3 regions of the Streptomyces sp. NPDC048644 genome follow, and region 2 is predicted to be linked to each of the others. Evidence: riboswitches for the same ligand, from Rfam matches in the RefSeq annotation. Region 2 holds a riboswitch; each other region holds the start of a gene.
What was found. A riboswitch is a leader RNA that binds a small molecule or an ion and turns the genes downstream of it on or off. The one in region 2 is predicted to bind cobalamin.

Region 1: linked by a shared signal. The riboswitch ahead of ACGFNI_RS00285 (cobalamin biosynthesis protein) and the one ahead of ACGFNI_RS18385 (CoA-acylating methylmalonate-semialdehyde dehydrogenase) in region 2 are both predicted to bind cobalamin.
Region 3: linked by a shared signal. The riboswitch ahead of cobN (cobaltochelatase subunit CobN) and the one ahead of ACGFNI_RS18385 (CoA-acylating methylmalonate-semialdehyde dehydrogenase) in region 2 are both predicted to bind cobalamin.

The regions. Positions count from the first base shown of each region.
Region 1 covers NZ_JBICVO010000001.1:48,214-58,046, reverse strand. Annotated here, with positions in the region: gene ACGFNI_RS00295 (putative cobaltochelatase) at 1-117, opposite strand, end outside; gene ACGFNI_RS00290 (cobyric acid synthase) at 186-1,787, opposite strand; gene ACGFNI_RS00285 (cobalamin biosynthesis protein) at 1,784-2,782, opposite strand; cobalamin riboswitch at 2,930-3,084, opposite strand; gene ACGFNI_RS00280 (hypothetical protein) at 3,280-3,516, opposite strand; gene ACGFNI_RS00275 (anion permease) at 3,540-4,790, opposite strand; gene ACGFNI_RS00270 (class II aldolase/adducin family protein) at 5,059-5,751, shown strand; gene ACGFNI_RS00265 (alpha/beta hydrolase) at 5,856-6,983, shown strand; gene ACGFNI_RS00260 (hypothetical protein) at 7,146-8,567, shown strand; gene ACGFNI_RS00255 (VOC family protein) at 8,614-9,027, opposite strand; gene ACGFNI_RS00250 (ABC-F family ATP-binding cassette domain-containing protein) at 9,349-9,833, shown strand, end outside.
Region 2 covers NZ_JBICVO010000007.1:264,163-273,995, reverse strand. Annotated here, with positions in the region: gene ACGFNI_RS18390 (APC family permease) at 1-1,286, shown strand, start outside; cobalamin riboswitch at 1,369-1,544, shown strand; gene ACGFNI_RS18385 (CoA-acylating methylmalonate-semialdehyde dehydrogenase) at 1,743-3,242, shown strand; gene ACGFNI_RS18380 (acyl-CoA dehydrogenase family protein) at 3,239-4,393, shown strand; gene ACGFNI_RS18375 (enoyl-CoA hydratase/isomerase family protein) at 4,390-5,472, shown strand; gene mmsB (3-hydroxyisobutyrate dehydrogenase) at 5,469-6,395, shown strand; gene ACGFNI_RS18365 (enoyl-CoA hydratase) at 6,392-7,183, shown strand; gene ACGFNI_RS18360 (hypothetical protein) at 7,352-7,798, shown strand; gene ACGFNI_RS18355 (LPFR motif small protein) at 7,920-8,048, shown strand; gene ACGFNI_RS18350 (MFS transporter) at 8,127-9,833, opposite strand, start outside.
Region 3 covers NZ_JBICVO010000006.1:204,113-213,945, forward strand. Annotated here, with positions in the region: gene ACGFNI_RS16005 (methyltransferase domain-containing protein) at 1-142, opposite strand, end outside; gene ACGFNI_RS16010 (helix-turn-helix domain-containing protein) at 428-1,276, opposite strand; gene ACGFNI_RS16015 (DUF6879 family protein) at 1,292-1,816, opposite strand; gene ACGFNI_RS16020 (hypothetical protein) at 1,797-2,030, opposite strand; gene cobN (cobaltochelatase subunit CobN) at 2,132-5,770, opposite strand; cobalamin riboswitch at 5,808-5,943, opposite strand; gene cobG (precorrin-3B synthase) at 6,068-7,471, shown strand; gene ACGFNI_RS16035 (precorrin-8X methylmutase) at 7,530-8,156, shown strand; gene ACGFNI_RS16040 (precorrin-2 C(20)-methyltransferase) at 8,159-9,754, shown strand.

The sequences.
Region 1 (9,833 bases), on a different contig from region 2:
CTTCTCGCCGCGCACCAGCACCCCGCCGATGGCCGGCGAGATCGCGTTGAGCACGAGGCCGAGACGCATGTCGTCCTGGCCGACGACCGCGGTGAACGGGTAAGGAACCGAGGCCATGTAACGGGTACCCCTTTCGAGGGTGGGTTCGAGGGATGGAGCGTGGTCGGGCGGTACGGATCGGGACGTCACGGCGCCCCCGGAGGAACGAACGGCAGCCCCTCCGGCACCCCCTTCTCGATCAGCCGCAGCAGCGCGTCCGTGTCCGCGTGTTCCTCGATCAGATCGCCGAGCCGGTCCAGTTGTTCCTCCCGCAGCGCGCCGAAGCTGGTGTCGGGCGCCGGTACGAACGCCCGGCCCGCGTCGGCCGCCACCCGCCGCAGGAACTCCCGGCGGAAGGCGTCGCTCTCCAGCGAGCCGTGCCAGTGGGTACCCCACACCGCACCCACGCGGCAGCCGTCCAGAGCCTGCCCCCGTGCGTCGGTGAAGAACGTCTCCCCGCCGTCGACCTCGGCCACACCGTGGTGGATCTCGTACCCCTCCACGGGCTCGCCGAGCGCCGTACCGGCCGGCCTGGCCAGCGTCTTGTCGGCGGCGAACCGCACCCGTACGGGCAGCAGCCCCAGACCTGGCACGGTGCCGGCCCTGGACTCCACCTCGTCGTCGATCAGCGTGCCGAGCATCTGGAAACCGCCGCAGATGCCCAGCACCGGGCGGCCGTCGGCGGCCCGCCGGGCGATGGCGTCCGCCAGACCGCGCTCGCGCAGCCACTCCAGCGCCCGCACCGTGCCACGGGTGCCGGGCAGCACCACCAGGTCCGCGTCGGCCAACTCCTCGGCGCGGTCCACGAACCGCACCACCACACCCGGTTCGGCGGCCAGCGCGTCCACGTCCGTGAAGTTCGACATCAGCGGCACCGCCGCCACCGCGATCCGCAGCACATCGGCGCCGTGCGGCGGCGCCACCACGCTCTCGCGCACCGCGCCGCGCAGCGAGACGCGCAGCCCGTCCTCCTCGTCGATGCCGAGACCGTGCGCGAACGGCAGCACACCCAGCGTCGGCCGCCCCGTCAGGGTGCGCAGCATCTCCAACCCCGGCTCCAGCAGCGACACATCGCCCCGGAACTTGTTGACGAGATACCCGGCGACCAGCGACTGGTCCTCCCTCGACAGCAGCGCCGTGGTGCCGAAGAACGAGGCGAACACCCCGCCGCGGTCGATGTCGCCGACCACCACGACCGGCAGCCGCCCGGCCCGCGCGATGCCCATGTTGACGATGTCGGTACGCCGCAGATTGATCTCGGCGGGGCTGCCCGCCCCCTCGCAGATCACCGCGTCATGGGTGCGCCGCAGCTCCTGGAGGCAGTCGGTGACGGTGCCGAGCAGCTGCTCGCGCCGGCCCGCGTACGGCGTGCCCGCGCCGCCGCGGTCCCCGCTGCGGCCGAAGTACCCCTTGGCGCTCATCTCGCCCACCGGCCTGCCCAGCAGCACCACTTGGCTGCTGCGGTCGCTGCCCGGCTTGAGCAGCACCGGGTTCATCAGCGCGGTCGGCTCCGTCCTGGCAGCCGCTGCCTGCATCGCCTGCGCCCTGCCGATCTCCGCGCCCCGGCGGGTCACGAAGGAATTCAGCGACATGTTCTGCGCCTTGAACGGCGCGACGCGTACGCCCTGCCGCACCAGCCAGCGGCAGATCCCCGCCGTGACCACGCTCTTGCCCGCGTCCGACGTCGTGCCCGCGACCAGCAGGCCGCCGCCGAGCGCCCCGCCCCGCGCGGTGTGCCGCCCGTTCACCCGGTTCTCCTTCCGCGCCGGGAGACCGCGGCGCGCAGCGCGCCCGCGGCCAGCCTCCCGGCGACCGTCGTCGTCAGCGCCAGCACACCCACCCGGCGGGAGAGCCGTACCGCACGCGCGATGTCGGCGGCCCCGGCCGGCCGGCCCGCGCCGTTGAGCTGCGGCCGGTGCTCCACCCGCCCGCCGTACGCCAGCGTGCCGCCGAGGCGCACCCCCAGCGCGCCCGCGAACGAGGCTTCCACCGGGCCCGCGTTGGGGCTGGGATGCGCACCGCCGTCCGCCCGACAGGCGCGCGCGGCGGCCCGCCTGTCGGGTGCGGCGAGCACCGTCAGCGCGGCGGTGAGCCGGGAGCCTGGCCAGCCGGCCACGTCGTCGAGCCGGGCCGACGCCCAGCCGAACTTCAGGTAACGGGGCGACTTGTGGCCCACCATCGCGTCCAGCGTGTTCACGGCACGGAACGCCACCAGACCCGGTACGCCGCCCAGCGCGCCCCAGACGAGCGCGCCCACCACGGCGTCCGAGGTGTTCTCCGCGACCGACTCGACGACCGCGCGCGCCATCTGCGGCCCGTCCAGCGCCTGCGGATCGCGTCCGCACAGGTGCGGCAGCCGCCGCCTCGCCAGGTCGGTGTCACCGGCCAGCAGCGCGTCGCCGATGGCGCGCGCCTCCCGGCCGAGCGAGGTGCCGCCCAGGACGGCCCAGACGGCCGCCGCGGTCAGCGCCGTGCCGGCCACGGCGCGGGCGGGGCCCGGGGTGCGCGGGCCGCCGCGTACGGCGCGCTCCAGCAGGGCGGCGCCCGCGGCGGCACCGCCCGCGCACAGCACGGCGTGCGCCGCGCCGTATCCACGGTGGTCGCGCCAGAGGCGGGATTCGACGGCGGCGGCGGCCCGGCCGAACGCGGCCACCGGGTGGCCGCGTTCGGGATCGGCGACGATCAGGTCGCCGAGGAAGCCGATGGCCGCGCCGCACGCGTAGCCGGCGTGTTCGGCACGCATCGGATCAGACCGCCGTCACGCCTCGGAGGAACGGGCCGACGGCGGCGGGTGCCGGTGCGTCGTCGCACGAAGATCTCGAACTGCGGCCGGGCATGGCGGTATGTCCTCACTCAGGGTCCGCGCCCTGGCTCGACGTGACGGCGACAAGAGTCTCCTGGCTCCCGGATCGGCGCTTCCCCCGGCCTTCCCGTCCCTGCGGACCCACCCTGCGGGCGGACACGTGCGGACCGTGGCCTTCGTTGGAGGAGCGCTCCCCGGTGACAGTGGCGGGACCGCGCCGGATTCTCACCGGACTTCCTCTTCTGTCGCCGATTGGCTCCGGCAGTCCACCACGCCCCGCGAACGCCGTCAACTCACCCTTGACCTGCGGTGCTCCGCCCCGTCATGAGCTGTGGCACACACCACAGGACGGCCGCAGAGCGCACGGACGAGGCGCCCGGCAGCCGCGGGAGTGCGGACCACCGGGCGCCTCGGACGCGCCGTCGTACCGGGCCGCGTCAGGCGGCCACGATCAGGTAGATGCCGTAGGCCACGGCCGCCGCGCACACCGCGAAGGCGGCGTACGCGCCGAACCGCGCCCCGGATCCGGGAGCGCCCGCGGCGGCTGCGGCACCCTCCTGCTGCGTCGTGCGCGCCGTACCGACGATGCCGACCGTGAACAGGCCCACGATCCCGACCGTCACCACGAGGGTGACGCCGAAGACCTGGCCGAGAGCTGCCCAGTCGATGCTCATGTTGCGGGTTCCTTAGGTGAGGGCTAGCTGAGGGAGGCGGCCTTGGCGCGCGGGGCGCCGGAGCCGTTCGCGGTGGTGGTGGGACCGGCCGCCTCCTGGGCGGGCACGGTCGGTCCCGCCGGGGGCGGGGTGACGGTCTGGAGGGCCGCGGTGACCACTCCGGCAGGCTCCGGCGCTTCGTTGACGTTGGTGTGGTCGATCGGCTTGCGCCGGGACGCGGCCCAGATGGCGCCGCAGATACCGAGCGCCAGGACGGCGACCGCCGCGACACCCCAGTCGCCCTGGTCGGCGAGGAGCGCGGCGCCGGCCGAGACCAGTCCGGCGGCCGGCAGCGTCAGGCACCAGGCCACGACCATCCGGGCGGCCGTCGACCAGCGCACCACGCCGCCCTTGCGGCCCAGACCCGAGCCCATCACCGAGCCCGAGCAGACCTGGGTGGTGGAGAGAGCGAAGCCGAGGTGCGAGGACGCCAGGATGGTGGCGGCGGCGCCGGTCTGGGCGGCGAAGCCCTGCGGCGGCTGGATGTCGGTGATGCCCTTGCCCATCGTGCGGATGATCCGCCAGCCGCCCAGGTACGTGCCGAGGGCGATGGCCAGACCGGCCGATGCGATGACCCACAGCGGCGGGTCGGCGTGCGGGGCGACCACCCCGCCGGTGATCAGCGCGAGCGTGATCACACCCATCGTCTTCTGTGCGTCGTTGGTGCCGTGGGCCAGCGAGACCAGAGCCGCCGAGGCGATCTGTCCCGCGCGGTAACCCTTGGCGGTCTCCTGCTCGTCGCGGTTGCGGGCCAGCCGGTACGTGAGCCGGGTCGCGGCCATCGCGGCGATACCGGCGACGACCGGGGCGGCCACTGCCGGGATGAGGACCTTCATCACGACGGCCCCGCCGTGCACGCCGTCCGGGCCGACCGACACCAGCGTGGCGCCGATCAGACCGCCGAACAGGGCGTGCGAGGAGCTGGAGGGGAGTCCGGCGAGCCAGGTGAGGAGGTTCCAGACGATCGCGCCGACCAGGCCGGCGAAGATCACTTCAGGTCTGATGCCGGCGCTCTCGTCGATGATCCCGCCGGAGATGGTCTTGGCGACCTCCACCGACAGGAAGGCGCCGACGAGATTCAGCGAAGCCGACATCGCCACCGCGATCTTGGGCTGAAGTGCCCCGGTGGAAATGGTGGTGGCCATCGCGTTGGCCGTGTCGTGGAAGCCGTTCGTAAAGTCGAACACCAAGGCCGTGACGATCACGATCCCGATGAGAAGCGTGATGTGTTCCATTCACCCAGGCAATCAGTTCGATGGTCAGAGACGCTGAGACCGTAGGAAGAACGGATGAACGGAAGGTGAACGTGACCGGGCGCATCGGTGACACCCCCGCACTGTTCACGAGGAGGCGTCCCAGGGGCCACGAGGGCACCATCGGTCGGTCGCTTCCCCGGGCTGTGGCAGCCCCCGTACGGTAGCGCGCAGCGCGCCCTCATCCACGCACCCGGAGGCCCTCGTGACGGATCGCCGTGACTCCTCGCCCGCGCCGGGCGCGGATCCCGTGCCGCCGGGCCGTGCGCCGTCCGGAGCGCCGGACCGGGACGCACTCGCGGACGCCTGGGACGCGCTCGTCGCCACCGCGCGCCGCACCGTCACCGACGGCCTCGTCGTCGGCACGTCGGGAAACGTCTCGGTACGCGTCGGCGACCTGGTCCTGGTCACCCCCAGCGGCGTCCCCTATGACCGGCTCGGCCCCGGCGACCTCACCGCGGTCGGTCTCGACGGCCGCCGTGCACTCGGCACCCTGCGGCCCACCAGCGAACTCCCCATGCACCTCGCGCTCTACCGCACCACCACGGCGGCGGCGATCGTGCACACCCACGCCCCGCACGCCACGGCCGTCTCCACCCTGGTCCCCGAACTCCCGCCGGTCCACTACATGACGGCCGCGCTCGGCGGCCCCGTCCGCGTCGCCCCGTACGCGCTCTACGGCAGTGAGGAACTCGCCGCGAACATGCTCGGCGCACTGCGCGACCGCACCGCCTGCCTGCTGCAGAACCACGGCACCATGGCGTACGGCGCGAGCCTCGGCGAGGCCCTGGACCGCACCGCCCAACTGGAGTGGATGTGCCGCGTCTGGCTCACCGCGTCCTCCGTGCCGGGACTGACCCCGGCCCTGCTGCCGGACGACCGGCTCGACGAGGCCGGGCGGAAGCTGCGCGGCTACGGCCGGCGGACCGAAGGCGAGAACTGAGCGGCCAGGACTGAGCAGCGGGCACCTCGGGCGCGCCGCTCAGCCCGTCACCCGCCCGCGCCCGCCCGCTGGCCGTGCCCGCCGTCCCTTCGCACACTGAGCAGATGCGCCTGGGTACTGCGGCGGCCGTGGCCGCCACCACCGTGATCGGTGCCGGGGCCGCCGCGGTGGCGGTCGGCCGGTACGCCGGCGACGCCGTCCTGAAGCCGTCACCCGACCACCCCTTCCCCGGCGACTCCCGCCTCACGGTGCACTCCGTCACCGACGGCCGGGTCACCCTCACCCGCAGCCTGGCGTCCCTGCGGCCCGGCACCTACGGCCTCACCGGCGGCGGCTGCCACGCCGTCGTCGGCCCCGTCGTGCACCACACCCCGCACCCCGCTGACACCGTCGTACGGCGCCTGGAGCGGGTCACCCACGGCACGCTCGCCCCGGGCCTCCGGATGCGGCTGACCCCGCAGGTGCACATCGGCAACCCCCGCGACGCGCTCGGCCTGCACTGCGCCGACGTCGACATCCTCGGCGAACTCGGCGCCCTGCCCGCGTGGTTCGTCCCCGGCGTCCGCGAGACCTGGGTCATCACCGTGCACGGCCTGGGGACCACCCGCGAGCACCCGATGGTCGTGCTGCCGTTCCTGCGCCGCCGGCAACTCCCGGTGCTCGACCTCGCCTACCGCAACGACGTCGGCGCCCCGCCGACCGCCGACCGCGTGCAGCACCTCGGCGACACCGAATGGCGCGACCTGGACGCGGCGATCCGCTACGCGATCCGGTACGGCGCCCGCGATGTGGTCCTGCACGGCTGGTCCACCGGCGCCACGATGGCGCTGCGGGCCGCCGCCAACTCCGCGCTGCGCGGCCGTATCCGTGGCCTCGTCCTCGATTCGCCGGTACTCGACCGCCACGCGACCGTGCGCGCGCTGGCCGCCGCCCGCCGGGTGCCGCGCGCCCTGCTGCCGCTGGCCGTCCGGGCCGCCGAGGGCCACACGGGACTGCCCGTCGACCGTCCCGCCGATGCCTTCGACCCCGCGGCGCTGACCGTCCCCACCCTGCTCTTCCACGGCCCGGACGACACACTCGCGCCGTGGGCCGCCTCCCGTGCCTTCGCCGCCCGCCGCCCGGAACTGATCACCTTTCACCCGGTGCCGCACGCCCCGCACGCCGCGATGTGGAACGCCGACCCGGCGCGCTACGAAGAGGCGATGCGCCGCTTCCTGACCCCGCTGATGTGACCCGCGCCGGCCGGCCGGGCGCCGCCGCCGGCCGGTGACGCGGGGGCGTACGGGGGGACAACTCCCCACAACCGTGATGGGTCGCCGAGGTGGCACAAGGCGCGCAGGCCATAACCCGTCACCCGATTGGGTTTTCGGGCCGTCAGCGGCAAGACTGCTCCTGTGACGTCCCGTACTCCGCGCGACTCCCGACTCCGACTCGTCCCCCGACAACCGATTGCCGCCGCCCGCCGGGCGGTGAGCACCCGGGCCGCCCGCCCGGCCCCGCGCCCGCCCGAAGGCACCCCGCCGCCCGCGGAACTGGCGCGGCAGGCGCGCGCCGTACTGTCCGGCGCGGCCCGCCTGGCCCACTGGGCCGACGGCGCGGACGCCGGGCTGCGGGCCGGCCGGGACGGCGCACTGCCGGCCGCCGCGGTGGAACGCGCGGCCGGGGCGCTGGGGCTGTCCGCCGCGCAGGTGCGCGCCGACTGGGACCGGGCACGGCTCGCCGGCCTCATCGAACTGCACGGCGGCCTCGCCCGCGCCGGCTGGCGGCTGCGCGCCTGGGACCGCGACGACACCGCGGCGCTGCGCGGCTGGGTCGCCCTCTTCGACGCCTGGTCGCTGGCCCGCCCCGCACCCCGGGGCGCGGGGCCGACGATCGTCGCCGAAGTGGTCGAGGCGGTGCCGCAGTTGCTGTCCCTGCTGCACCTGTCGGCGGGTCCGGTACGGCTGCCGATGCTGCTGGACATGCTCGACCAGCGCGTCGCCGAACTGCGCACCGAGCGCTGCGAGGTGCCCTACGGGCCGCGGCAGGACGACCCGGGTGCCGAAGGAACGGTGGACGACGCCGCGGGGGCGTCGCTCGCCGATCTGCTGGACTGGGCGCTGGCCTCCCTCACCACCGTCGGGGCGCTGGTCCCGCCGCAGGGTGTGGAGGCGGTCGACGGCGGTCGCGAGGCGCAGTTGACGCCGCTGGGCAACTGGTCGGTGTGGGTCAAGCTGGAGCAGATCTGCGTCGCGGCCCAGAGCCCGGCGGGGAACATCGAGCAGACCGCGGCGGCGATGCTGCGCGGCTGTGCCCGGCTCACCCCGGGACCGGCCCGCGCCGAGTACCGCGCCTGGCTCGCCGCCCGCTCCGTCGGCGCCGCGGTCGAGGAACTCCTCGCCGTGGCCCGCGGCGAGGACGCGCTGCTGCGGGGCCTGGCCTTCGAGGCGCTGCGCGCGGTCGGCGCCCCCGCCGAGCCCGCCGTACGCGCGGCGGCCGACGAGCCGGCCCTGCGTCCGTACGCCCTGCTGTGGCTGGTCGAGCACGAGGGCGGCGACCCGGAGACCGCGCCCGACGTGCTCACCCGCGAGGAGTCGACCTGGCTGTGGGTGGACACCGCCGCTGCCGTCGCCGACCACGGCGAGAGCCAACTGCTCATCCGGCACCTCGACTCGGCGGTCCAGGGCTCCGTCCCGCGCCTCCTGGAGGAGGTGAGGGCGGTCGGCCACCCGCGCACCGTGCAGGTCTTGGTGGCGCTGGCCGCGGCGCACCCCGATCCGGCGCTGGCCAAGGCCGTGCGCCGGGCGGCCTTCCAGGTCCACACCGGCGGGGTGTGAGCCCCGGGCCGGTGCGACAGGGCGGGTCCGGCCGGGCCCGCCCTCGTCAGGTCGCGGCGCCCGGCAGGTACGTCCCGAAGCTCCAGACGTTGCCCTCGGCGTCCCGGGCAAGGTAGTCCCGCGAGCCGTAGTCCTGGTCCGTGGGCGGTATAAGGATCTCCGCCCCGGCCGCCGCGGCCCGTGCGCAGTGCGCGTCGGTGTCCTCGACGACGACATAGACCGCGGCGGGCCCGGCGTCGGCCATCGCCGCGTCGAAGGCGCCGCCGCGGCCCTTCGAGCCGAGCATCACCCGGCCGTTGCCGTGGGAGAGTTCGGCGTGCAGCACCGTGCCGTCCTCGCTTTCGTACAGTGCTTCCTTCTTGAAGCCGAAGGCGCTGGTGAGCTGCCGGATCGCCGCGTGGGCGTCGCGGTAGAGCAGGGCGGGGTACAGGCTGGGCGCGCTCGCCGGGTCGAGGGTCATGGCATCCGCCTTTCCGGGAACGTGGTGTTCCCTCGCGTCCGCGGGGCCCGCGTGCCGTGCGCACGGACCTCCGTGAGATCTGCATCACAGTCTCGCAGCCGGCACTGACAACGCATCCGCGGCACCCGTGCACGCCATGCCGCCTGTGGGCCGCGCCCGGGGGCCGCCGGGCCGCCGATGCGGGATCCCGGGCCGGGGAAAGTGGTTGCGCGGCACCGTTAGACTGCCTGTATGGCAGTTCTCCTTTGGGTTCATTAGACGGCGTAGACCGCTCTCGGACCGTCCGTCCAATCCGCCGTCTTCCTGCCCTGGAGTTTTTCCGTGATCACCGCCTCCGGCCTTGAGCTGCGCGCCGGCGCCCGCATCCTCATCGAATCCGCGTCCTTCCGCATCGCCAAGGGCGACCGCATCGGCCTGGTCGGCCGTAACGGCGCCGGCAAGACCACGCTCACCAAGGTGCTGGCGGGCGAGGGGATGCCCGCCGCCGGCTCGGTCACCCGCTCCGGCGACGTCGGCTACCTCCCGCAGGACCCGCGCACCGGCGACATGGACGTACTCGCCCGCGACCGCATCCTGTCCGCCCGCGACCTGGACTCCGTGCTCCGCAAGATGCGCGAGAACGAGGACCGGATGGCGAACGGCAAGGGCGCCACCCGCGACAAGGCGATGAAGAAGTACGAGCGCCTGGAGACCGAGTTCCTGACCAAGGGCGGGTACGCAGCCGAGGCGGAGGCCGCGACCATCGCCGCCAGTCTCGGCCTGCCCGACCGGATCCTCGCCCAGCCGCTGCACACCCTCTCCGGTGG
Region 2 (9,833 bases):
TGCTGATCGTCGTCGGCCTGTTCCGCAGCCACCCGGTGAGCATGGAGTCGGCCGCGGGGCACGCGCCGGTGCTCACCGGCGACGCGGCGTCGGTCGGCGCCCTGCTCCTGCTGAAGGCGTTCGCCTCCGGCTGTTCGGCGCTGACCGGGGTCGAGGCCATCGCCAACGCCGTGCCGTCCTTCCGCGCCCCGGCCGCCCGCCGGGCCCGTCGGGCCGAGGCCGCGCTCGGGGCGCTGCTGGGTGTCATGCTGATCGGCCTGTCGGTGCTGATCTCCCGCTTCTCGCTCCAGCCGGCCGAGGGCGTCACCGTACTCGCGCAGCTCGCGGACGCGTCACTGGGTCACCACACCGCCTTCTACATCGTGCAGTTCGCGACCACCGCGCTGCTCGCGCTGTCCGCGAACACGTCCTTCGGCGGGCTGCCTGTGCTGCTGAAGCTGCTCGCACGTGACCACTATCTGCCGCATGTCTTCGGCCTGCGCGCGGACCGGCAGGTGCACCGACACGGCGTCCTGGCCCTGGCGCTGGTCGCCGCGGGGCTGCTGGTGCTGTCCGGCGGCGACACCCGCACCCTCGTACCGCTCTTCGCGATCGGCGTGTTCGTCGGCTTCACCCTCGCCCAGGCGGGCATGGTCCGCCACTGGCAGCGGGTGCGCGGCCCGCGGTGGGCGGGCAAGGCGTTGCTGAACGGGTTCGGCGCCCTGCTCACCGGCGTCAGCGCCGTCGTCGTCACCGCCACCAAACTCCCCGACGGCGCCTGGCTGATCGTCCTCGCCCTGCCCTCCCTGGTGGCGGTCTTCGCGCTGATCCGCCGCGCCTACGACCGGATCGGCGAGCGGATCGGTGTGGGCCGGATCCCCGGACCTCCGTGCCGGGAGCGCTCGTTGGTGGTCGTACCGGTCTCCTCGCTGACCCGCCTCACCCGTGACGCGCTGTCCGCCGCCGTCTCGATGGGCGAAGAGGTCCACGCCGTCACGGTCGCCCACACCGACGCCGACGACCGGGCGGGGGCCGCGGCGCTGGAGGCGGACTGGGCGCGCTGGAGCCCCGGTGTCCCGCTGCTGCGGCTGTACTCCGACCGCCGGGACCTGGGGCGCCCCATCGCCGCGTACGTCAGGGACCTGGGCGCCGCCCACCCCACCGCCCGGATCACCGTCCTGATCCCCGAGACCGAACCGGCGCGGCCGTGGCAGCGGCTGCTGCACAACCAGCGCGGCGCGGTGGTCGCCCGTGCCGTACGCCGTGGCACGAACGCGGGGATCTGCCGGTTGCGGCTGCGGAGTTGAGGGACGGCGGCCGTCCGGAAAGAGGGGTGCGGGCCGCCGAGATCACCAAGGGGGGTGGACTTACTAGGACGTCCAACTATATGTTCATGGACAAGCCCGCGGTGCAGGGAAGCCGGTGTGAATCCGGCGCGGTCCCGCCACTGTGACCGGGGAGTTCGTCCTCGCAGGACACGCCACTGACGAGCCAGATGTCGGGAAGGCACGAGGACGGGCGCTGATCCGGGAGTCAGGATACCGGCCGCGGGGTGTTCCGTGTTGTCCACGAGGATGGAGCAGACACGCATGGCACCGGTGCGTACCCACGACCCTGGTGATCCGGCGCACCCGGCGGCACTCCCCGCCCGGTGACGGTTCTTCGCCCCCGCGTTCCAGCCGTTCCGGCGGCGCGCCCACCCGCGCCCGCCGCCGGACCGCTCTGCGCCATCCCCGGATCTCACCTGACGAGAGCAGGCATCCATGGTCCGTGAACTGACCCACTTCATCGGCGGCAAGCACCTCCCGGGAACCTCGGGCGCCCACGCCGACGTGTACGACCCCAACACCGGTCGCGTGCAGGCGAGGACGCCGCTGGCCGACCGCGCCGAGACCGAGGCGGCCATCGCCGACGCGGCACGGGCCCAGCAGACGTGGGGCGAATGGAACCCGCAGCGCCGCGCCCGCGTCCTGCTGCGGTTCCTCCAACTCGTCGACGCCGAGAAGGACTCACTCGCCCGGCTGCTGTCATCCGAACACGGCAAGACCGTCCCCGACGCGCACGGCGACATCCAACGCGGCCTGGAGGTCGTCGAGTTCGCGGCCGGCATCCCGCACCTGCTCAAGGGCGAGTTCAGCGACAACGCGGGCAGCGGCATCGACGTCCACTCGCTGCGCCGCCCGCTCGGCGTCACCGCCGGCATCACCCCGTTCAACTTCCCCGCGATGATTCCGCTCTGGAAGGCCGCCCCAGCAATCGCCTGCGGCAACTCCTTCGTGCTCAAGCCGTCCGAACGCGACCCGTCGGTACCGCTGCGGCTCGCCGAACTCTTCCTGGAGGCGGGCCTGCCGCCCGGTGTGCTCAACGTCGTCAACGGCGGCAAGGAGGCGGTGGACACCCTCGTGAAGGATCCGCGCGTCCAGGCGCTCGGCTTCGTCGGATCCACGCCCGTCGCCGCGCACCTCTACGCCGCTGCCGCCGCGCAGGGCAAGCGCGCCCAGTGCTTCGGCGGCGCCAAGAACCACCTGATCGTGATGCCGGACGCGGACCTCGACCAGGCCGTCGAGGCGCTGATCGGCGCCGGATTCGGCTCTGCGGGGGAGCGCTGCATGGCGATCTCCGTCGCCGTACCGGTGGGGGAGGAGACCGCCGACGCGCTGGTCGCCCGGCTCAAGGAACGGATCGCCTCCCTGCGCATCGGCACGTCCGACGACCCGGACGCCGACTTCGGCCCGCTGGTCTGCAGGGAAGCCGTCGACCGGGTCCGCGAATACGTCGCGTCCGGCGTCCGGGAAGGAGCCGAACTCGTCGTCGACGGGCGGGACTTCAGCCTCCCGGGACACGAGGACGGCTTCTTCGCCGGCGCCTCGCTCTTCGACCGCGTCACCCCGGCCATGCGGATCTACCAGGAAGAGATCTTCGGCCCCGTCCTGTCCGTCGTACGCGCCGCCGACTACGAGGAGGCGCTGCGGCTCCCCACCGAGCACCCCTACGGCAACGGCGTCGCGATCTTCACCAGGGACGGCGACACCGCGCGGGACTTCACCCGCCGGGTGGAGACCGGCATGATCGGGGTCAACGTCCCCATCCCGGTGCCCGTCGCCTACCACACCTTCGGCGGCTGGAAGCGCTCCGGATTCGGCGACCTCAACCAGCACGGACCGGACGCCATCCGCTTCTACACCCGCACCAAGACCGTCACCTCGCGCTGGCCGTCAGGGGTCAAGGAAAGCGCGAACTTCACCCTGCCGACCATGGGATGAGCGCCGTGACGACCTCCCTGACCGCAGACCAACTCGCCCTCCACCAGGTCACCCTGGACTTCGCGGCGGAACACCTCGCCCCGCACGCCGTCGCCTGGGACCAGGACAAACACTTCCCGCTCGACGTCATCGGCAAGGCGGCAGGACTCGGGCTCGGCGGTGTCTACGTCCGCGAGGAATCCGGCGGCTCCGGGCTCTCCCGCACCGACGGCGTCCTGATCTTCGAAGCGCTGGCCACCGGCTGCCCCTCCATCGCCGGCTATCTCTCCATCCACAACATGGTCGCCTGGATGATCGACCACTACGGCGACGCGGCCCAGCGCGCCGGCCGGCTGCCCGGACTCCTCTCCCTCGACGAACCGGCCAGCTACTGCCTGACCGAACCCGGCGCGGGCTCCGACGCCGCAGCCCTGCGCACCCGCGCCGTACCCGACGGCGACGGCTATGTGCTGACCGGCGTGAAACAGTTCATCTCCGGTGCCGGTGCCTCCCACCTCTACCTCGTGATGGCCCGCACCGGAGGCGAAGGACCCCGCGGCATCTCCGCCTTCCTCGTCGAACGGGACGACCCCGGCCTGTCGTTCGGGACCAATGAGAAGAAGATGGGCTGGAACGCCCAGCCGACCCGCCAGGTGATCCTCGACGGTGTCAGGCTGCCCGCGGGCCGCAGGCTCGGCGCGGAGGGCGACGGCTTCCGGATCGCCATGAACGGCCTCAACGGCGGCCGGCTCGGCATCGCGGCCTGCTCGCTCGGCGGCGCCCAGAGCGCCCTGGACCGCAGTCTGACCCACCTCGCGGACCGGGAGGCGTTCGGCGCGCGGCTGCTGGACGCGCAGGCGCTCCAGTTCCGGCTCGCCGACATGGCGACCGAACTGTCGGCGGCCCGTGCCCTGCTGCACCAGGCCGCGCAGGCGCTGGACCGCGGCGACGCACAGGCGCCCCAACTGTGCGCGATGGCCAAGCGGTTCGCCACCGACACCGGCTACTCCGTCGCCGACCGCGCGCTCCAACTGCACGGCGGATACGGCTACTTGGCCGAGTACGGCATCGAGAAGATCGTCCGGGACCTCCGCGTCCACCAAATCCTGGAAGGAACCAACGAGATCATGCGCCTCATCGTGGCCCGCGGTCTGACAGGGGCCGCCCGATGACCCGCGGCACCCACCCGGACGACACGGTCCTGCTGCACACCCAAGGGCGCGCCGGATACCTCGTACTCAACCGCCCCAAGGCCCTCAACTCCCTCACCCACGACATGGTCGGCCGCATCGACGACACGCTCACCCTTTGGGAGAAGGACCCGGCGATCGAAACCGTCGTGATCAGCGGCGCCGGTGACCGCGGCCTGTGCGCGGGCGGCGACATCCGCGCCATCCACGACGACGCGCGCACCGGCGGCACCGCGTCCGCCGGGTTCTGGCGCGACGAATACCGCCTCAACGCCCGCATCGCCCGCTACCCCAAGCCCTACGTCGCCCTCATGGACGGCATCGTGATGGGCGGCGGCGTCGGGATCTCCGCGCACGGCAGCGTGCGGATCGTCACCGAACGCTCCCGGATCGCCATGCCCGAGACCGGCATCGGCTTCGTCCCCGACGTCGGCGGCACCTACCTGCTGGCGCTGGCACCGGGCCGGCTGGGCACCCACCTCGCCCTCACCGGTACGCCGGTCGGCGCCGCGGACGCCCTGCGGTGCGGGCTCGCCGACCACTTCGTCCCGGCGGACCGGCTGACCGCCCTCGGTGCGGACCTCGCCGACGCGCCGGTGCGGGAGGTCCTGCCGCGGTACGTCGCCGAACCGCCGGCCGGCGTGCTCGACGGCGCGCGGCACTGGATCGACCACTGCTACGCGGCCGACACCGTCGAGGAGATCCACGCCCGGCTGCTCGGCAGCGGCGAGCCCGAGGCCGAACGGGCCGCCGCCGCCCTGCGCACCAAGTCGCCCACCTCGCTGAAGATCACCCTGCGCGCGCTGCGCGAGGCCCCGGGGCTCGGCCCTCTGGAACGAGTCCTGGAACAGGAGTACCGCATCGCGTGCGCCCTGCTGGGCTCCGCCGACCTGGTCGAGGGCATCCGCGCCCAGGTCATCGACAAGGACCGCGACCCGCACTGGTCGCCGCCCACCATCGAAGAGGTCACCGAGGCGGACGTGGACCGGTACTTCACGGCACCCGACGCCGGCGGCCTCGCCCTCACCACCGCGCACGCACCCCAGGAGGTGCCCTGGTGAACACCGTCATCGCCGTCATCGGGCTCGGCCACATGGGCGGCCCGATGGCCGCCAACCTCGCCGCGGCAGGCCACCGCGTCCTCGGGTTCGACCTGCTGCCCGCATCCCTCGCGACCGCGGTGGAACACGGCGTCGAAGCGGCGCCGACCGCAGCCGAGGCCGCCGCGCAGGCGGACGTGGTGCTCACGATGCTGCCCACCGGGCGGCACGTACTCGGCGTCTACCAGGACGGCGGACTGCTCGCCGCCGCCCGCCCCGGCACGCTGTTCATCGACTGCTCCACCATCGACGTCGCCGACGCCCGCGCCGCCCACGCAGCGGCGACCGGGGCAGGCCACACGGCACTGGACGCGCCGGTCTCGGGCGGAGAGGCCGGCGCGCGGGCCGGCACCCTCACCTTCATGGCCGGCGGCAGCGACGAGGCGTTCGCACGGGCCGAACCGCTGCTGTCCGTCATGGGGAAGAAGGCCGTGCACTGCGGCGCGGCGGGCGCCGGGCAGGCCGCGAAGATCTGCAACAACATGATCCTCGGCATCTCGATGATCGCGGTCGGCGAGGCGTTCGTCCTGGGCGAGAGCCTCGGCCTGTCCCACCAGGCGCTCTTCGACGTGGCCTCCACCGCGTCAGGACAGTGCTGGGCGCTGAGCGTCAACTGCCCGGTGCCAGGCCCCGTCCCTGCCAGCCCCGCCAACCACGACTACCGGCCCGGATTCGCCGCCCCGCTGATGGCCAAGGACCTCCAACTCGCCGCCAACGCCGTCAGGGACGGCGGCGTCCAGGCCGAACTCGGCCTGCGCGCCGCCCAGTTGTACGCGGAGTTCGCCGAAGGCCGGGGAGCGGCCGACGACTTCTCCGCCATCATCCGGACGATCAGGCAGCGGTCGTCGTCCGCACAGCCCGAAGAGAACGGACCCGACGCATGACCGACACCACCGCGGCCACGTACGAGACCCTCCGCGTCGAACGCAGGGGCCGCACCGCGCTGCTCACCCTCGACCGGCCGAAGGCACTCAACGCGCTCAACCTCCAGGTCATGAACGAGGTGGTCGAGGCGGCCGAGACACTCGACCGGGATCCGGACATCGGCTGCCTCGTCCTGACCGGCTCGCCCAAGGCGTTCGCCGCGGGCGCCGACATCAAGGAGATGCGCCCGCAGAGCTATATGGACATGTACCTCAGCGACTGGTTCACCGCCTGGGACCGGCTCGGCAGGCTCCGCACGCCGACCGTCGCCGCGGTCGCCGGCTACGCCCTGGGCGGCGGCTGCGAGTTGGCGATGCTCTGCGACATCCTGCTCGCCGCCGACACCGCCGTCTTCGGCCAGCCCGAGATCAAGCTGGGGGTGATCCCCGGCATCGGCGGCTCCCAGCGGCTGACCCGCGCCGTCGGCAAGGCCAAGGCGATGGAACTGTGCCTGACCGGCCGGACGATGGACGCCGAAGAGGCGGAGCGGGCCGGCCTGGTCTCCCGGATCGTCCCCGCCGACGACCTGCTCACCGAGGCGCTTTCGGTCGCCGGGACGGTGGCCGCCATGTCGGCGCCGGTGGCCATGATGGCCAAGGAAGCCGTCGACCGGGCCTTCGAGACGACGCTGACCGAAGGCGTCCGCTTCGAACGGAGGCTCTTCCACGCGGTGTTCGCGACCGCCGACCAGAAGGAAGGCATGACGGCGTTCACGGAGAAGCGCCCGCCGGAGTTCACCCACCGGTGAGCGCCCACCGGTGAGTGCCCGCCCGTGACCGGCCCCGGGACGACGGCGTCGCACCGTCCGCCCCGGGGCCGCACGGGCGCCCCGGGACGGTCCGCGGCCGGGTGCCGCATTCACTCCGGTGGCCGCGCGGGGGAGGCGGCGGCGCGGCGCCCGGGGCACAGAAGGGACATGAGTGAAGACAGGCAGGACCCCGACGGTCCGGACCCGCGGCACCGGCGCCCCGAAGGCGTCAGCGACGCCACCGTGCAGGCACTGGGCACGCTGTCGGAAGCGCTGGAAACCGTGGAACGGGCCAGGGGGCACCTCTACGAGTTCCACCAGCTGACCGGCGGCGCCGACCTCACGCTGGGCAGGAGCGTGCAGCAACTGCACGCGGCGGGACACCCGGAGCTGGCGGACCTGATCGAGCGGGAGCTGGTGGGACGCAACGTCATCCCCGGCCGCTGGACGTTCCAGATCGTCGAGGAGTACAACGCCACCTACTACCGGCCCTTCGCCGAGATCGAGCGGCGGGCGCGGCAGGAACTCGCCGACGGCAAGGAGCATCTGCACGAGGCCGAGATGAAGGAGTGCCGCCGCACCCCGGGCCATCCCGACCACCGGGCGACGCCCTGAGCCGGTCCACCGTCGCGGAAACCTGGTTTCGGCGGCCCCCCGCCGGGCACCCGCAGCAGCGATCGGCCGCTCGGCGGGAGACGGAGCCCGGTGCGGCCGGGTGACGGGAAGGAGTCCGCTCATGCTGACGGCTATCGCGGATGTGCTCAGGTCGATAGGCGGCGCCATCGCCACCGTCGTGACCCTGCCCTTCCGGGCGCTGGCCCGGCTCTTCGGCGGGGCATCGGACACTGCGCACGGGCGGCACTGACCGGCCGCCGCGCGACACGAAGGGCCCGGCTCCCCAGGAGCCGGGCCCTTCACGCGCTGCGCCGCGGGCGGCGGAGCGTCACTGCGCCGTGTCGTGCCCGAGGTCGATGTCGAACTCGGCGTGGCCCGCCTGGTCCACCCGCAGCGGCACCGCGACCGGCGGGTAGCCGCTGGCGATGACGGTGTACGCACCGCGGTCGAGGTCGGTGAAGATGTACTCACCGTCGCCGCCTGTGGTGGAGGTGCCCACCACGTTGCCCGCCGGGTCGAGCAGCGTCACCCGCGCGTCGTCGACCGGGCCGCTGCGGGCCGTCCGTACGACGCCGCGGATCCGGGCACCCGGTGTCAGCCGGATCTCGTACCAGTTGCGGGTACCGGAAGCGGCCTCCACCTGGAGGGCGGTGGGGCGGTGGCTCTCGGCGCTGACCGCCAGCGTGTAGCTGCCCGCAGGCAGGTCGCCGAAGACGAACCCGCCGTCGGCGCCGGCCACGCCCGAGGCCACGACCTCGCCCCGCACGTCGGTGGCGACGACCAGCGCGCCGGGCACCGGTGTGTCGCCCTGCTCCGCGCGGACCTCGCCGGCCAGCCCGGCCGCCCCGCTGAGCGCCAGATCGAACCTGACCGGCTCGTCGGCCACCACGACGGTCACGGCCTGCGGCTGCCGGGAGCCCGCCGAGCCGATCAGCACGTATGTGCCGGGGCCGGCCGCGGGCAGCGCGTAGCCGCCGTCGGGCCCGGTCGATGCGCGTCCGAGCTGCCGGCCGCCGATGTCGATGAGGGTGACCACGGCCTGCGCCAAGGGGCTGCCGGTGCCGTCCTGCACCGTCCCCTGGATGAGGGGGCCGGTGGCGCCGGACGCGGGCGCTGCGGCGGTGGGCCCGGCGTCGGCGGGTTCCGCGGGAACGGCCGCGGCGGCGGCCGGAGTTGCCTCACCGGCGGCCTCGGCGTCGGCCTGGGCGCGTGCCTGGAGTCCGGAGATCTGCCGCAGCGGGACCTCCTTGATGAAGAGCACCAGCAGGAAGGCCAGCGCGACGACGATCGCACCCATCAGGAAGACGGTGTGCATCGAGTCGGCGAAGCCCCGCTTGAACGGCTCGGCCAGCCGCGGGTCGAGCTGCTGGATGAACGACGAGTCGCTGAGCACGCTGGAGGAGCCGCCTCCGCCCGATCCCTTGAGCATGTCGAGGACCGGCTTGCTGGCCGGGTCGTGCAGCACGGCCGGATCGTGCAGCGCGGCCTGGAAATCCTCGGTCCGCACGGCCGACCTGAACGCCGCGGCGATCTTGTCGCCGACCGTGCTGAACAGCACCGACAGGAAGATCGCGGTACCGGCGGTGGCGCCCATCTGACGGAAGAACGTCGAGGAGGCGGTCGCCACACCCATGTCCCGCGGCGGCACCGCGTTCTGCACGGCGAGCACCAGCGTCTGCATGCAACCGCCCAGGCCGAGGCCGAAGACGAGCATGTAGACCATCGTCTCCCAGAGCGGGGTGTCCCACTGGACCCGGAAGTGGAACAGCAGCATCGCCGCGACCATCAACGCGGTACCGATGATCGGGAAGATCTTGTACCGGCCGGTCTTGGAGGTGATCTGGCCGGAGGCGATCGAGGCGATGAACATGCCCGCCATCAACGGCAGCATTTCCAGGCCCGACTTGGTGGGGCTGGCGCCCTTCACGATCTGGAGGTACTGCGGGATCATCAGCATCCCGCCGAACATGCCCATACCGATCAGCACGGACAGCAGGCTGGTCATGCTGAACGTGCTGTTACGGAACAGCCGCAT
Region 3 (9,833 bases), on a different contig from region 2:
GGCCGGTGGAGAAATCGTTCCCCTCGCACACCTCCGGGATGAACAGCGCGCGGTCCACCGAGGCCACCGCCTCCTGCCAGTCGGGCAGCAGCGCTCCCTTGCTCCGCAGCGCCTCGACGAGCCGCTGGTGCGTCGCCGTCATCGGGCCTCACTTCTTCGGAGGCTCGTAGGGCTTGGTCGGCCCCGGCGGCCTGTCGCGGTGACCGTCGCTGTCGGAGGTATCGGGCCTGCCGGAGTGGTCTCCGCCCTTCTTGCCCATGGGTGCCTCGCTTCCTGTCGTTCACGGCTGTGGCGTGACGGATCGAAGCCGCGGCACGGGAGAACTCCTCCCGCGCCCTTAGGGGTGCCCCGTCGACCGCCTTGACGCTAACGACGGTATGTATGTGGGGAGTTGACGGTCCACGATGTTGCACGCGGTTGCACGGATTCACCCGAGCGAGTCGATCGCCCTCGTGATGCACGCGCGTGCTTCGGGACCGCGAACGGCAATCTTCGACAGTTCTCCGAAGGCTTTCAGGTACGTACGGATTTCGCCGGGGGCAGTGAGGTTGATCTCCGCCGTCAACGTCTCCACGGCCACTTGAGAGTCATCGAAGGCGTAGAACGCTTCCAGGGGCCAGACCGTGCGACGAGCGCCGAACGGGATCACGCCGAGTGCGACATTCGGCTGTGCCATCACTGACAGCAGGTAGCCGAGTTGTCCCGCCAAAGCCGCGTCATCACTCACGCGGTAGTAGAGAACCGCTTCCTCCAGCACCAAGGCAAAGCGGTGGTCGCCCTGCCGTACTACGCGAGAGCGGTCCAGGCGGGCCTGCACGGCGTCCGAGACGTCGTCCGGGGTGTCCTGGAAGTCTGTGATGGACCGCAGTAGGCCCGTGGCGTACTCGGCCGTCTGAAGCATCCCCGGTACAAGGTTGGAGGCGTAGACGCGGAAGTGGCGGGTCCGTTGGTAGAGGGGCACCGTCTGTTCATGGACGCGGCGCATCCCGTCGCGGTGGATCTGCCGCCATTCCACGTACATGGACTCAGCATTGCGCGACGCGGCGATCAGATCTGCGATCTGGTCGTCAGCACCGCAGGCCACGCACCAAGCGCGGATATCTGCGTCCGATGGCGGGGTCTTGCCCCGGACGATCCGCGAGGACTTCGACTTGTGCCAGCTGCACCGGGCGGCGAGTTCATGCCCCGTGAGCCCGGCGTCCTTCATGATGCCGTGCAACCGGGCCGCCACCGCGGTGCGTGCCGCTTGGGCGCTGGAGAGCGGGGACGAGGACATGAACCGGCCGCTGTGTCAGACGCTGTACTTCTCGTGCGGGATTCCGCGCTCCCACACCGCTTCGAACGCTGACGCACAGAGCTGAGCGACCGCAGGGTCATCGGACCGGTCGGTGTGCACCCACCGGCTGTTCCCGTCAAAGATGTTGAATTGGACCAGCCGGCCGTCGAACAGCCAGAAGTCGTTCCCCGGCAGGGCCAGGTCTGATGCGTGACGCCGAGGCAGCCAGCGAATCTGTTCACCCGCCGCAACGTTCGTGAAGGTTCCCGAGTGCTCAAAGCGGATGTAGTCGCTCACCGGCTCCGAAACGATCCGAGCGCGACGCATCACCACACCCTTGCTCGTGACTTCCTGTACAAGGTCAAGCCATGGCCGCCACCACGACTCGCGGTTGTCAGGGTCGAGGCGGTGCCCCTGCCGCCACTCCGCGAACCCGTCGACCTCGTTCTCCACGCCGTACGCGTCCCGCATCTCCAGATGGACGGCTGACCGCTCGGCCGCGCGGAGAAGGTCAGCAAAGCTAGTCAAGCTCTGCGACATCAAGCGCCTCCCTGAGAAGCGGGATCATCCGCTTCGGCACCCGGATCACCGCTTCGTGGCCGGGTACCGCAACGTCCAACGAGCTTTCGCTCGTGGTGCGCTCATCCGCCTTCCACCCTTGGAAGAGGAGATCCTTTGTGTCCTCATCGACCCACACGGCGGGAGAGCCGTGATCCCCGGACTCCGGATCTTTACCGACGAACCGCAGTGCCATGACAACCTCCGCCGTCGAGCGCGTTGCGTCTGGTTGCACGACCCTCGCCCTCCGGAGCGGCCCGGGTCAAGAGGGCTCGTTCCGGAGGGCAGGCCGGGCGGTCAGCCCTCCCCCTCCAGATCCCCCTCCGTCTCCAGGAATGCCTCGCGGAGGGCGGCCAGGGTCTGGGCGTCCGGCTTTTCCCACATGCCGCGGGATTCGGCTTCGAGGAGGCGTTCGGCGATGCCGTGGAGGGCCCAGGGGTTGGCTTCCTGGAGGAAGGCGCGGTTTTCCGGGTCCAGGACGTAGGTCTGGGCGAGCTTGTCGTACATCCAGTCGGCGACCACGCCCGTGGTGGCGTCGTAGCCGAAGAGGTAGTCGACGGTGGCGGCGAGTTCGAAGGCGCCCTTGTAGCCGTGGCGGCGCATCGCCTCGATCCAGCGGGGGTTGACGACGCGGGCGCGGAAGACCCGGGAGGTCTCCTCGACGAGGGAGCGGGTGCGGACCGTCTCGGGGCGGGTGGAGTCGCCGATGTACGCCTCGGGGGCCTTGCCCTTGAGTGCCTTGACGGTGGCGACCATGCCGCCGTGGTACTGGAAGTAGTCGTCGGAGTCGGCGATGTCGTGTTCGCGGGTGTCGGTGTTCTTGGCGGCGACGGCGATCCGCTTGTAGGCCGTTTCCATCTCGTCGCGGGCCGGGCGGCCTTCGAGGCCACGGCCGTAGGCGTAGCCGCCCCAGACGGTGTAGACCTCGGCGAGGTCGGCGTCGGTGCGCCAGTCGCGGGAGTCGATGAGCTGGAGGAGGCCCGCGCCGTATGTGCCGGGGCGGGAGCCGAAGATGCGGGTGGTGGCGCGGCGTTCGTCGCCGTGGGCGGCGATGTCGGCCTGGGCGTGGGCGCGGATGTAGTTCTCGGACGCCGGCTCGTCCAGCCCGGCCGCGAGCCGTACGGCGTCGTCCAGGAGGCCGATGACGTGCGGGAACGCGTCGCGGAAGAAGCCGGAGATGCGGAGCGTGACGTCGACGCGGGGGCGGCCCAGCTCGGCGGCGGGGATGGCCTCCAGGCCGGTGACGCGGCGGGATGCGTCGTCCCAGACCGGGCGGACACCCAGCAGGGCGAGCGCCTCGGCCACGTCGTCGCCCGAGGTGCGCATGGCGCTGGTGCCCCAGAGGGAGAGGCCGACGGAGGTGGGCCAGTCACCGTTGTCGGAGCGGTAGCGCTCCAGGAGGGAGTCGGCCAGCGCCTGGCCGGTCTCCCAGGCGAGGCGGGACGGGACGGCCTTCGGGTCGACGGAGTAGAAGTTGCGGCCGGTCGGCAGGACGTTGACCAGACCGCGGAGGGGGGAGCCCGACGGGCCCGCGGGGACGAAGCCGCCGTTGAGCGCGTGGACGGCGTGGGCGATCTCGTCGGTGGTGCCGGCCAGGCGGGGCACGACCTCCTGGGCCGCGAAGGTGAGGATGGCGGTGACCGGTTCCCGCTGGGCGGGCGGGAGTCCGGCGGTCACGCGCTCCGCAGCGGCCGGATCCCAGGCGGCGTCCTCCATCGCCTGGACGAGGGCGCGGGCACGCTCCTCGGTGTCGTCGGCGGCGGTGCGGGTCGCCGCGGACTCGTCGAGGCCGAGTGCCTCGCGCAGGCCGGGGAGGGCGGAGGTGCCGCCCCAGATCTGGCGGGCGCGGAGGATGGCCAGGACGAGGTTGACGCGGGCCGCGCCGGTGGGGGCGCCGCCCAGGACGTGCAGGCCGTCGCGGATCTGGGCGTCCTTGACCTCGCACAGCCAGCCGTCGACGTGCAGCAGGAAGTCGTCGAAGCCGTCGTCGTCCGGGCGGGCTTCGAGGCCGAGGTCGTGGTCGAGCTTGGCGGCCTGGATGAGGGTCCAGATCTGCGCGCGGATGGCGGGCAGCTTGGCCGGGTCCATGGCGGAGATCGCGGCGTACTCGTCGAGGAGCTGTTCCAGGCGGGCGATGTCGCCGTACGACTCCGCGCGCGCCATCGGCGGGACGAGGTGGTCGACGAGGGTGGCGTGGACGCGGCGCTTGGCCTGGGTGCCCTCGCCCGGGTCGTTGACCAGGAAGGGGTAGATGAGGGGGAGGTCGCCGAGTGCGGCATCCGGGCCGCAGGCGGCGGACAGGCCGGCGTTCTTGCCCGGCAGCCACTCCAGGTTGCCGTGCTTGCCGAGGTGGACCATGGCGTCGGCGCCGAAGCCGCCGTCGTCGGCGGACGCGGCGATCCAGCGGTAGGCCGCCAGGTAGTGGTGCGAGGGCGGCAGATCGGGGTCGTGGTAGATCGCGATCGGGTTCTCGCCGAAGCCGCGCGGCGGCTGGATGAGGACGAGGAGATTGCCGCGGCGCAGGGCGGCGAGGACGATGTCGCCCTCGGGGTCGCGTCCCGGCTCGCCGGCGTGGCTGCGGTCCAGGAACATCTCGCCGGGCGGCGGGCCCCAGTGCTGCTCGACCGATGCGCGCAGTTCCTGCGGGAGCGTGGCGTACCAGCGCTTGTAGTCGGCGGCCGGGATGCGGACGGGGTTGCGGGCCAGCTGCTCCTCGGTGAGCCATTCCTGGTCGTGGCCGCCGGCCTCGATCAGGGCGTAGATCAGCTCGTCGCCGTCGCCCGACGCCAGGCCCGGCACCTCTTCGGTGCCGAAGTCGTAGCCCTCATCGCGCAGTCGGCGCAGCAGGGCCACGGCCGACGCGGGGGTGTCAAGGCCGACGGCGTTGCCGATGCGGGAGTGCTTGGTGGGGTACGCGGACAGCACCAGCGCGAGGCGCTTGTCGGCGGCCGGGATGTGGCGCAGGCGGGCGTGCCTGACCGCGATGCCGGCGACGCGGGCGGCGCGCTCGGGGTCGGCGGCGTAGGTCGGCAGGCCGTCCTCGTCGATCTCCTTGAACGAGAACGGGACGGTGATCAGGCGGCCGTCGAACTCCGGGACCGCGATCTGGGTGGCGGCGTCGAGCGGGGACAGGCCCTCGTCGTTCTCCTCCCAGGCGGCGCGGGTGCCGGTCAGGCACAGGGCCTGGAGGATCGGGACGTCCAGTCCTGCCAGCGCGCCCGCGTCCCAGGACTCGTCGTCGCCGCCCGCGGACGCCTCGGCGGGCTTGGTGCCGCCGGCGGCCAGGACGGTGGTGACGATGGCGTCGGCCGGGCGCAGCGCGTCGATCAGCTCGGGCTCCGGCGCCCGCAGCGAGGCGACGAAGAGCGGCAGCGGACGGCCGCCGGCCTGCTCGATCTGCGCGCACAGGGCGTCGACGAAGCCGGTGTTGCCGCTCATGTGGTGGGCGCGGTAGTAGAGCACCGCGACCAGCGGCCCTGCGAGGTCCGTACGGGCGCCGGGGCGCTCCAGCTCTCCCCAGGACGGGGCGGGCTCCGGCGGCTCGAAGCCGTGGCCGGTCAGCAGGACCGTGTCGGACAGGAAGCGGGCGAGCCGGCCGAGGTTGGCGGGGCCGCCGTGCGCGAGGTAGGCGTGCGCCTCGGCCGCGATGCCGACCGGGACCGTGGACGCCTCCATCAGCTGCGCGTCGGGGGCCTGTTCGCCGGTGAGGACGACGACCGGGCGGTGCTGGCCTGCGGCGAGCAGCACCTCCAGGCCCTCTTCCCAGGCGCGGATGCCACCCAGGAGACGCACGACGACGAGGTCGGTGCCCTCCAGCAGCGCGGGCAGCTCACCGATGTCGAGCCGGGCGGGGTTGGCGAGCCGGAACGGCACGGGACCGGTGGCAGCGCGGGCGCTGAGCAGGTCGGTGTCGGATGTCGACAGCAGCAGAAGCATGCGAGCGCAGGGCCTTCCTCGGGGTGTCCGCGCCCCGGGTGGGTCGTAGAGACGGCGGGAGTTCCTGGCTCGCCCGGAGGGTGTCCGGGTTCACAGTGGCGGGACCGCGCCGGATTCTCACCGGGCTTCCTCCCTGGCGCCGTCGCTGGCGTCCGGTGGGCCAGCTGACCCACCGACCTGCATAGTAAGGGCTGCGCCCGACGTGCGGGAGGCCGCATCCGCACCGGCCGTCCGCCCCCTCCCCTGGCGGCCCGGCTCACGACCTGACCCGCACCCGACGTCGGTATGCTCGCCGCCATGCCGCCCTCCCCCTCCCTCCGGCCCCAGCGGGCCACGACGCCGCCGCGCGACCGCGGTGACGCCTGCCCGGGAGCGCTGCGGCTGCACGCGGCGGCGGACGGTGCGCTGGCCCGAGTCCGGGTACCGGCCGGGCAGTTGACGCTGCGTCAGACGGCGGCGCTCGCGGACGCGGCCGAACGGCTCGGGGACGGCCGGATCTCCCTCACCTCGCGCGGCAACGCCGAACTGCGCGGCCTGTCCGACGGCTGCGGCCAGGAGCTGGCTGCACTGCTGTCAGGCGCCGGGCTGCTGCCCTCCGCCCGCCACGAACGCGTCCGCAACATCCTCGCCTCACCGCTCGCGGGCCTCGACCGCCGCACCCCCGCTGACGTGCGGCGCTGGGCCGGAGAGCTGGACGGGCTGCTGTGCGCGAGCGACGTCGCGCCGCAGCTGTCGGGCCGATTCCTCTTCGTCCTGGACGACGGCAGGGGCGATGTGGCGGCGCTCGGCGGCGATGTGACCTTGGTCGCAGAAGCCACCGAGTCGGCCGGGACGACCGGCGGCGCCCTCCTCTTCCTGGGCACCCCCGACGACGTCCTGGACACCGCCGACGGCTCCCCCGCTGCCCTGCGGATCGCAGGACCCGACGTGCCGCGGGCCGCGCTCACCGCCGCCGAGCACTTCCTGGCGGCGGCGGACGGCACCGGCGCCTGGCGGGTCCGCGACCTGCCGGCCGACCGGATGCCGACCGTCCGCGAAACCGGCGAGCGGCTGCGGGCGGCCGGCGTCGCCGCCGCGTACGTGCCGCCCGGCGACGTACCCGCATACCGCGAGGCGCCGTCGTACGGAGAGGCCGCCGCGCCCGGCATCGTCGAAGGACCCGGCGGCTCGGCGCTCAGCGTGCAGCCGCCGCTGGGCCGGCTGACCTGCGCCCAGTGGCGGCTGCTGACCGACGTGGCGGCCACCGACGGCGACGGCACGCTGCGCCTGACCCCCTGGCGCGGGGTGATCGTCCCCGGCCTCGCGCCCGCCACCGCCGCACGGCGGCTGCCGGAACTGGCCGCCGCCGGGCTGATCACCGACCCCGCCTCCCCCTGGCACCGGATCGGCGCCTGCACCGGCCGCCCCGGCTGCGCCAAGTCCCTGACGGACGTACGGGCGGACGCCGCGGCAGCCGTCGCGGCCGATGCCACCGGGGCCGAAGGGCTGCTGCCCGTCCAGTGGTCCGGCTGCGCGCGCCGCTGCGGCCACCCGCACGGCACCTGGATCGACGTCCTGGCCGCCGGCGACGGCTACCGGGTGTCCGTCGTACGGCCCGGGGCACCACCGGCGCCGGTCGCATCCGGCGTCACCGCGCGGCAGGCGGCAGGCGCCGTCGCCGCCGCCAGGGCCGCGGCCTCCCCGGCGCCGTCGGGCCACTGACCGCGCCCACCCGCCGTTTGCCACCCACCCACCACCGACCCACCACACCGAGGGCACCGTGTTCGACTACGAGAAGGACGGGGCGGCGATCTACCGCCAGTCCTTTGCCACCATCCGCGCCGAGGCGGACCTCGCGGGGCTGCCCGCCGACGTCAGCCGGGTCGCGGTCCGCATGATCCACGCCTGCGGCATGGTCGACCTCGTACGCGACCTCGCCTACACACCCGGCGTGGTGGCGAGCGCGCGCGAGGCACTGCACGCCGGAGCGCCGATCCTGTGCGACGCCAACATGGTCGCCAGCGGCATCACCCGCAAGCGGCTGCCTGCGGACAACGAGGTGCTGTGCACCCTCGCCGACCCGTCGGTGCCCGCGCTCGCCGCCGACCTGGGCACCACCCGCAGCGCCGCGGCGATGGAGCTGTGGCGGGAGAAGCTGGACGGCGCGGTGGTCGCCATCGGGAACGCGCCCACCGCGCTGTTCCGCCTGCTGGAAATGATCGAGGAGGGCGCACCGCGCCCGGCGGCGGTCGTCGGCATCCCCGTCGGCTTCATCGGCGCGGCCGAGTCCAAGGACGCGCTCGCCGCCCATCCGTCGAAGCTGGACCACATCGTGGTGCGCGGGCGGCGCGGCGGCAGCGCCATGACCGCAGCCGCGATCAACGCCATGGCGAGCGAGGAAGAGTAAGCGTGAGCGAGCAGCAGCCCGATGGGCAGTCCGACGGCGGCGTGCGCGGGGAGCGGCCTGCGGGCCGTCTGTACGGCGTGGGGCTCGGCCCAGGCGACCCGTCCCTGATGACCGTGCGGGCCGTGCAGGTCATCGCCGATGCGGACGTGGTGGCGTACCACAGCGCCCGGCACGGCCGGTCCATCGCGCGGTCCATAGCGGCCGAGCACCTGCGCGCCGACCACATCGAAGAGGCGCTGGTCTACCCGGTCACCACGGAGTCGACCGATCACCCCGGCGGCTACCGGGGCGCGCTGGACGCGTTCTACGAGGAGTCCGCGGCCCGGCTCGCCGTGCACCTCGACGCGGGCCGCACGGTCGCCGTCATCTCCGAGGGCGACCCGCTCTTCTACGGCTCGTACCAGCACATGCACAAGCGGCTCGCGCACCGCTATCCGACCGAGGTCATCCCCGGCGTGACGTCCGTCAGCGCGGCGGCGGCCCGGCTCGGCACGCCGCTCGCCGAGGCCGACGAGGTCCTGACGATCCTGCCCGGCACCCTCCCGGAGGAGGAGCTGACGGCCCGCCTCGCCGCCACCGACGCGGCCGTGGTCATGAAGCTGGGCCGCACCTTCCCCGCCGTGCGCGGGGCGATGGAGCGCTCCGGCCGGCTGCCGGAGGCCCGGTACGTCGAGCGCGCCACCATGGCGGGCGAGCGCACCGGCCCGCTGGCGGACGTCGATGCGGACTCCGTCCCGTACTTCGCGGTCGCGGTGGTACCCAGCCGGATCGCCGCCCAGGCCGTACCGGAGGCGACGACGCCCGGCACGGGCACCGAAACCGATACGGATACCGCTGCGGATACGGGCACGGGCGAGGTCGTGGTCGTCGGCACCGGGCCCGCCGGGCCGCTGTGGCTGACGCCCGAGTCGCGGGGCGCGCTGGCCGCGGCCGACGACCTGGTCGGCTACACCACCTATCTGGACCGGGTGCCGGTCCGTCCCGGCCAGCTGCGGCACGGTTCGGACAACAAGGTGGAGTCCGAACGCGCCGAACTCGCCCTCGATCTGGCCCGCCGCGGCCGTCGGGTGGCGGTCGTATCGGGCGGCGACCCCGGGGTCTTCGCGATGGCCACGGCGGTGCTCGAAGTCGCCGCGCAGGAGCCCTACCGCTCGGTCCCGGTCCGCGTGCTGCCCGGCGTCACCGCCGCCAACGCCGCGGCGGCCAAGGCGGGCGCACCGCTCGGCCACGACTACGCGGTGATCTCGCTGTCCGACCGCCTCAAGCCGTGGGAGGTCATCGCCGAACGCCTGCGGGCCGCGGCCTCGGCTGATCTGGTGCTGGCCCTGTACAACCCCGGTTCGCGCAGCCGCACCTGGCAGGTCGGCAAGACCCGCGAACTCCTGCTGGAGCACCGCGCCCCTGACACCCCGGTCGTACTCGGCCGGGACGTCGGTGGCCCCGAGGAGTCCGTACGGATCGTGCGGCTCGCCGACCTGGATCCCGGCCAGGTCGACATGCGCACGATCCTGCTGATCGGCTCGTCCCAGACCCGGGCGGTACGGCGCGGTGACGGCACCGAGATCGTGTGGACGCCGCGGCGGTATCCGGAGGGGTGAGCCCGGTGTGCCGGTGGCCCGGCGCCAGTTCTCCAAATTGACCGAACTGTCGGCTGTTGTGCACGGACGGGTGGCACAT